2 regions of the Pseudomonas sp. GW821-FHT02A08 genome follow, and region 1 is predicted to be linked to the other one. Evidence: predicted binding sites of a transcription regulator. Region 1 holds the regulator's gene; the other holds the start of a gene.

The links. Region 1 encodes sigma-54, which starts transcription at its own class of promoters, with help from an activator protein. Its sites were predicted from a motif close to ANTGGCATNNANNTTGCTNT; they were not measured.
Region 2: the regulator sigma-54 is predicted to act here: its motif matches at 1,597-1,616, upstream of glnK (P-II family nitrogen regulator).

Annotation. Positions count from the first base shown of each region.
Region 1 covers NZ_JBWKWD010000019.1:50,552-53,875, forward strand. The annotation lists gene rapZ (RNase adapter RapZ) at 1-65, opposite strand, end outside; gene ptsN (PTS IIA-like nitrogen regulatory protein PtsN) at 68-532, opposite strand; gene hpf (ribosome hibernation-promoting factor, HPF/YfiA family) at 545-853, opposite strand; gene AC07W4_RS15155 (RNA polymerase factor sigma-54) at 928-2,421, opposite strand; gene lptB (LPS export ABC transporter ATP-binding protein) at 2,667-3,324, opposite strand, start outside.
Region 2 covers NZ_JBWKWD010000002.1:210,368-213,691, reverse strand. The annotation lists gene AC07W4_RS02895 (hypothetical protein) at 1-8, opposite strand, end outside; partial or broken gene AC07W4_RS02890 (HigA family addiction module antitoxin) at 73-156, shown strand; gene AC07W4_RS02885 (BRO-N domain-containing protein) at 168-686, opposite strand; gene AC07W4_RS02880 (accessory factor UbiK family protein) at 1,143-1,403, opposite strand; gene glnK (P-II family nitrogen regulator) at 1,812-2,150, shown strand; gene AC07W4_RS02870 (ammonium transporter) at 2,186-3,324, shown strand, end outside.

The DNA of each region.
Region 1 (3,324 bases):
TCAAGAACGTTGAGGGCGGTACTTTTACCTGAGCCGGAACGGCCACTGACGATGATCAAGCGCATGATTACTGACCGTTTTGCTCGTCCAGGACAACCTGATACAGGGCTTCGTTGCTTGCAGCACTACGCAGCTTTTCGCGCACTTCCTTGCGGTCGAGCATGCTGGCGATTTGTCGCAGCAGCTCAAGGTGCGCATCGGTGGCGGCTTCCGGGACCAGCAGCACGAACAGCAGGTCGACCGGCGCGCCATCGATGGCGTCGAAATCGATAGGGGCGTCCAGGTGCATCAATGCACTGATGGGCGAAACACAGCCCTTGAGGCGGCAATGTGGAATGGCGATGCCATTGCCAAACCCGGTGGAGCCGAGTTTTTCACGGGCGATCAATGCCTCGAAGACATCTTGCATCTCCAGGGCCGGCACTTCGCGGGCGATCAGATTGGCAATTTGTTCGAGGGCTTTCTTTTTACTGCCTCCCGGCACGTTCACCAGGGAACGGCCGGGGGTCAGGATACTTTCAAGTCGGATCATGGGTAGGGAGTGTTAACGACCGGTTGCGCCCTGGAGGAGGCTCTGGGTCTTTTCCTTATGCTTTTTGAGTTGTTTATCCAGCTTGTCGGTGAGTGCGTCGATCGCGGCATACATATCGGTATGTTCCGCGTTGGCGACCACTTCATTCCCGGGAATATGCAGCGTGGCTTCGATTTTCTGCTTCAGTTTTTCGACGGTCATCGTGACCTGCACATTAGTGATCTTGTCGAAATGTCGCTCCAATCGTTCGAGTTTTTCGCCGATGTAGGTGCGAAGAGGTTCGGTCACTTCCAGTTGGTGTCCACTGATGTTGACTTGCATACAGCTTCTCCTTCGTTGCCAGTGCATAAAGCGGTAGATCAGATGATCTACCACTGGAACGCTGTGGCGTGGCCCTACATCAACCGCTTGCGTTCGCTCGAAGGCGCGATCCCGAGGGATTCGCGGTACTTGGCGACGGTGCGGCGAGCCACCTGAATGCCTTGTGCCTCCAGTAAACCAGCGATCTTGCTGTCACTCAACGGCTTTTTCTGATTTTCCGCTGCAACCAGTTTTTTGATGATCGCCCGGATCGCCGTAGACGAGCATTCGCCGCCTTCGGAGGTGCTTACGTGGCTGGAAAAAAAGTACTTCAGTTCATAAATGCCCCGGGGGGTGTGCATGAACTTCTGGGTGGTCACCCGTGAAATCGTCGATTCATGCATGCCGACCGCTTCGGCGATGTCATGCAGGACCAGCGGCTTCATGGCTTCGTCGCCATATTCGAGGAACCCGCGCTGATGCTCGACGATCTGGGTGGCAACCTTCATCAGGGTTTCATTGCGGCTTTGCAGGCTCTTGATGAACCAGCGGGCCTCCTGCAACTGATTGCGCATGAAGGTATTGTCGGCGCTGGTGTCGGCGCGGCGCACGAAACCGGCGTACTGGGCATTGACCCGCAGTCGTGGCACCGACTCCTGATTGAGCTCGACCAGCCAGCGCTCGTTGTCCTTGCGCACGATGACGTCAGGAACGACATACTCGGCTTCTGTGGACTCGATCTGCGAGCCCGGGCGAGGGTTGAGGCTCTGAACCAGCTCGATGACCTGGCGCAGTTCGTCTTCCTTGAGCTTCATGCGACGCATCAACTGGCTGTAGTCGCGGCTGCCAAGCAGGTCGATGTAATCGGTGACCAGGCGCTTGGCCTCGGCCAGCCAAGGGGTCTTGGCAGGCAGCTGGCGCAATTGCAGCAGCAGGCATTCGCCCAGGTTGCGGGCGCCGATGCCGGCAGGCTCGAATTGCTGGATGCGATGCAGGACGGCTTCGATTTCGTCCAGCTCGATGTCCAGTTCCGGGTCGAAGGCTTCGAGGATTTCCTCGAGGGTTTCGTCCAGGTAGCCCTGATTGTTGATGCAGTCGATCAGGGTCACGGCGATCAGGCGATCGGTGTCGGACATCGGGGCCAGGTTCAGTTGCCACAGCAAGTGGCTCTGCAGGCTTTCGCCGGCCGAGGTGCGGGTGGTGAAGTCCCACTCGTCATCATCATTGCTGGGCAGGCTGCTGGCGCTGGTCTGGTAAACGTCTTCCCACGCGGTGTCGACGGGGAGTTCGTTGGGAATACGCTCGTTCCAGTCACCCTCATCGAGGTTATCAACCGTCGGGGCGCTTTCCTGGTAGGAGGGCTCCTGGATGTCAGTGTTGGGCTTTTGTTCGGCGTTGTCGGCCAAGGGGTCGGAATTGTCGAAGTCGTCGCCTTCTTCCTGGCGTTCGAGCATCGGATTGGACTCCAGGGCCTCCTGGATTTCCTGTTGCAGGTCCAGGGTCGACAATTGGAGCAGGCGGATGGCCTGTTGCAGCTGCGGTGTCATCGTCAGCTGCTGGCCCATTCTCAAGACTAGCGATGGTTTCATGGCAGGGGCTTAACACCTTATTCGCCGGCGCACATGCGCCATCCACTACAGGGCGCCGGGGCGCCAAACTTAAGCAAATTATATGCCTGAAACTAAAGGGTTTGCCTAGAGCGCTGTAACAATAAAAAACTATAAATTTGTGTTGCTGCGCTGCCCTTGTCGGGGGCTGACCACGCTCGTCGGCACGAGGCGCTGGTGAGTGGCTGGCCGGGTGCCCGGGCAGATGCCTGGGCACGGCTCAGCGTTTACAGGCGGAACTCATGGCCCAGATACACTTCCTTGACCAGGTCGTTGGCCAGGATTGTCTCTGCGTCGCCTTCGGCGATCAGTTGGCCGTCATTGACGATATAGGCGGTTTCACAGATATCCAGGGTTTCACGAACGTTGTGGTCCGTGATCAGCACGCCAATGCCTTTGGCCTTGAGGTGGTGAATGATCTGCTTGATGTCGCCGACCGAAATCGGGTCCACACCGGCGAAGGGTTCATCGAGGAGGATGAATTTCGGGTTGGTGGCCAGGGCACGGGCGATTTCCACGCGACGGCGCTCGCCGCCGGACAGGCTCATGCCCAGGTTGTCGCGGATGTGGCTGATGTGGAACTCCTGCAGCAGGCTTTCCAGTTCCTTGCGACGGCCGGCCTTGTCGAGTTCCTTGCGGGTCTCGAGGATGGCCATGATGTTGTCGGCCACCGACAGTTTGCGGAAGATCGATGCTTCTTGCGGCAGGTAGCCGATACCGGCCTTTGCACGGCCGTGCATCGGCTGGTGGCTGACGTCCAGGTCATCGATCAGGACGCGGCCCTGATCGGCTTGCACCAGGCCGACGATCATGTAGAAGCAGGTGGTCTTGCCGGCGCCGTTCGGGCCAAGCAGGCCGACGATCTGGCCGCTGTCGATGGACAGG
Region 2 (3,324 bases), on a different contig from region 1:
GGGCTCATACGCACCTCCTGCGATTGGAAGATATTGGTCGCTCAAGTAGGTGACAAGGCGGTTGTTATGGTCATCCACCTGAACACCACACCCGATTTCTGGCTGAATCTGCAATCGACCTACGAGTTACGCTCAGCCCGGATCGAGCGTGGTTGAACGTTAAATATTCAGAGCGACTGCAGGACACGTGAAGCCCGCTTCCACCACGGTTTTACCGGGCGTCTGGCCAGCTCACGCTCTGTCATCATCTGCGGCACATCCTGCAACCGAATCCACGGCTGGTTATTCCAGTGCAGCAAGCTCAACGACATTTCCGGCCAATTGAGCAGGCTCAGTTGTGGGCGCTCGATTGTGGTGGGGTGTTGGGCGTCTCGCAGGGCGGGGACGACTTCATGGGTGAGCCATTCACGCAATGCTCGGTATTCGGGGCAGTAGTGGTAGACGAGCATGGCGTAGACACCGGATTCGCTGATCAGCAGGGTGTTTTCGATGCGGCCGTAGATGAGGGTTCTGGTGGTTTGGTATTGGTCAGGATCGAGTTTTCGGAGTTGGCGGTCGTTGAGGTAGATGCGAAGTAATCGGCCCAAGTCGCGGGCGCTGAACCAGGGTTGGTTTTGCAGGAGTAGGGCGTGGAGGTGGAGTTTGTGGCGGGTGAAGATGTGGGGGATTAGATAGCTTTCTTCCATTTTGCAACTCCGGATGCGTATGAAGGAAGCTGCCTCTGTTCGTCGCCAAACGAAAGGGTGGCAGCTGCGCGCGGGTTGGCGAACCGGTGCATCCGGACAAACCGGCAGACCTGAAGGTCTCCCACGCACAGCCGCCATAATTCGAAATGGGATAATTCCCTGAATCGAATGTGGTCGCGGTGCGTCGGATGCTATCCAGGTCGCCAAACCCGGTGCTGAATATTCAGCTGGGGATGAGCATAGAGATCGGATACTTCGCGACGCAATCGGACGGCGGTGTGATGTTTGTAGGACGTTGCCGGGATTCTTGCGATGTTTGAGATCAAAAGATCGCAGCCTGCGGCAGCTCCTACAGGGGTGATCTGTCCAGTGTGGGATAACTGGTAGACCGAGACGACCCCATTCGCGGGCAAGCCCGCTCCCACAGGGATCGCGTGTTACAGAGGGTTTGGTGTGTTATTCGGTTGGCGGGGTTAGCTTCGCTTCCATCTCCGCGACCTTCGTTTCAAGAGCCTCCAGCCGCGCCCGGGTGCGCGCCAACACAACCATCTGGCTATCGAATTCTTCCCGACTCACCAGATCCAGTTTGCTGAAGCCGCTCTGCAGCAACATTTTGAACTGGCTTTCGATTTCGGCTTTCGGCAGAGGCGTGTCGCCGCTGAAGAGGCGGGAGGCGGTGCCGGTGAGGGCGTCGAGGAAGTCTTTTGGCGCGAGCATGGGCAATGTCCTGGAAACAATGACGGGCAGTGTATCACGCAGTGTCTATAGTCATTTGCGCGGGCAAGGGCTGCACGCTTTTCGCGCATGGGGACGGACGGTGTCGCACCGTTGTTGTGCGTATCGCGTCGGGTGTTGTTGCGAAGTAGCAGTCATCTGCGGGTAAAGGCTTGAAAACAGTAGTTTTTGTGGAGATGGCAAGCTTTCTGCTTAGACCCTGATGACCCATGCACTGATGCAGTCACTGTGACGAACGCAGTGCGCCAAGCGAAGCGGGGGAGTGTTTCGTGAGGGGCGTCGGACGGGCAGGTCAGGGCCGACGATGCGTTACAAAGCCAGGCACTGCGCTTAGACTTGAGACGGGTTTGTTTTCCTGGGGCAAGTCCACCAATTCGGGAGAGAGTTTTCATGAAGCTAGTCACTGCCATCATCAAGCCGTTCAAGCTGGACGACGTACGCGAGTCGCTGTCCGAGATCGGCGTGCAGGGCATTACCGTCACTGAAGTCAAAGGCTTTGGTCGGCAGAAGGGTCACACCGAGCTGTATCGCGGCGCGGAATACGTGGTCGATTTCCTGCCCAAGGTGAAGATCGACGTCGCCATCGACGACAAGGATCTGGACCGGGTAATCGAGGCCATCACCAAGGCTGCCAACACCGGCAAGATCGGTGACGGCAAGATCTTCGTGGTCAATCTGGAACAGGCGATTCGCATCCGTACCGGCGAAACCGATACCGACGCAATCTAAGCCGCCACAAACCCAACGCCCCAGGAGAAAACAATATGACTCTGCGTAAATTCGCAGGGCTAGGAGCCCTGTTGTCCATCGTAATGCCCAGCCTTGCTCTGGCGGCAGACGAAGTGGCGGCCCCAGTCCTCAACTCCGGCGACACCGCCTGGATGATGACCTCGACAGCCTTGGTGCTGTTTATGACCATTCCCGGCCTCGCGCTGTTCTACGGCGGCATGGTTCGGTCGAAAAACATTCTTTCCGTGATGATGCAGTGCTTCGCCATTACTGGTCTGATCAGCGTCCTGTGGGTCATTTATGGCTACAGCATCGCGTTCGACACCACGGGCATGGAGCAGGGCGTCGTCAACTTCAACTCGTTCTTCGGCGGCATGGGCAAGGCGTTCCTCGCCGGCATCACGCCAGCCAGCCTGACCGGCCCTGCGGCGCTGTTCCCCGAGGCGGTATTCGTCACCTTCCAGATGACCTTCGCGATCATCACCCCGGCGCTGATCGTCGGTGCGTTCGCCGAGCGGATGAAGTTCTCCGCGATGCTGGTATTCATGGGCATCTGGTTCACCCTGGTGTATGCGCCGATCGCGCACATGGTCTGGTCCGGTAACGGCGGCCTGATGTGGGACTGGGGCGTGCTGGATTTCGCTGGCGGCACCGTGGTGCATATCAACGCCGGTGTGGCTGGTCTGGTCGCCTGCCTGGTGTTGGGCAAGCGCAAGGGCTTCCCGACCACGCCGATGGCGCCGCACAACCTCGGTTACACCTTGATGGGCGCGGCCATGCTGTGGGTCGGTTGGTTCGGTTTTAACGCGGGTTCAGCCGCTGCGGCCAACGGCACCGCCGGCATGGCGATGCTGGTCACTCAGATTGCTACCGCTGCTGCCGCACTGGGCTGGATGTTTGCCGAGTGGGTTACTCACGGCAAACCTAGCGCACTGGGTATCGCTTCGGGCGTGGTAGCCGGTCTGGTGGCAATTACTCCGGCAGCCGGCACCGTCGGCCCGATGGGCGCGCTGGTAATCGGTCTGGCGGCTGGCGTGGTGTGCTTCTTCTGCGCCACCACCCTCAAGCGCAAGCTCGGCTATGACGATTCCCTGGACGCCTTTGGCGTGCACGGTATCGGCGGTATCCTCGGCGCAATCCTGACGGGTGTGTTCGCAGCTCCCTCCCTGGGTGG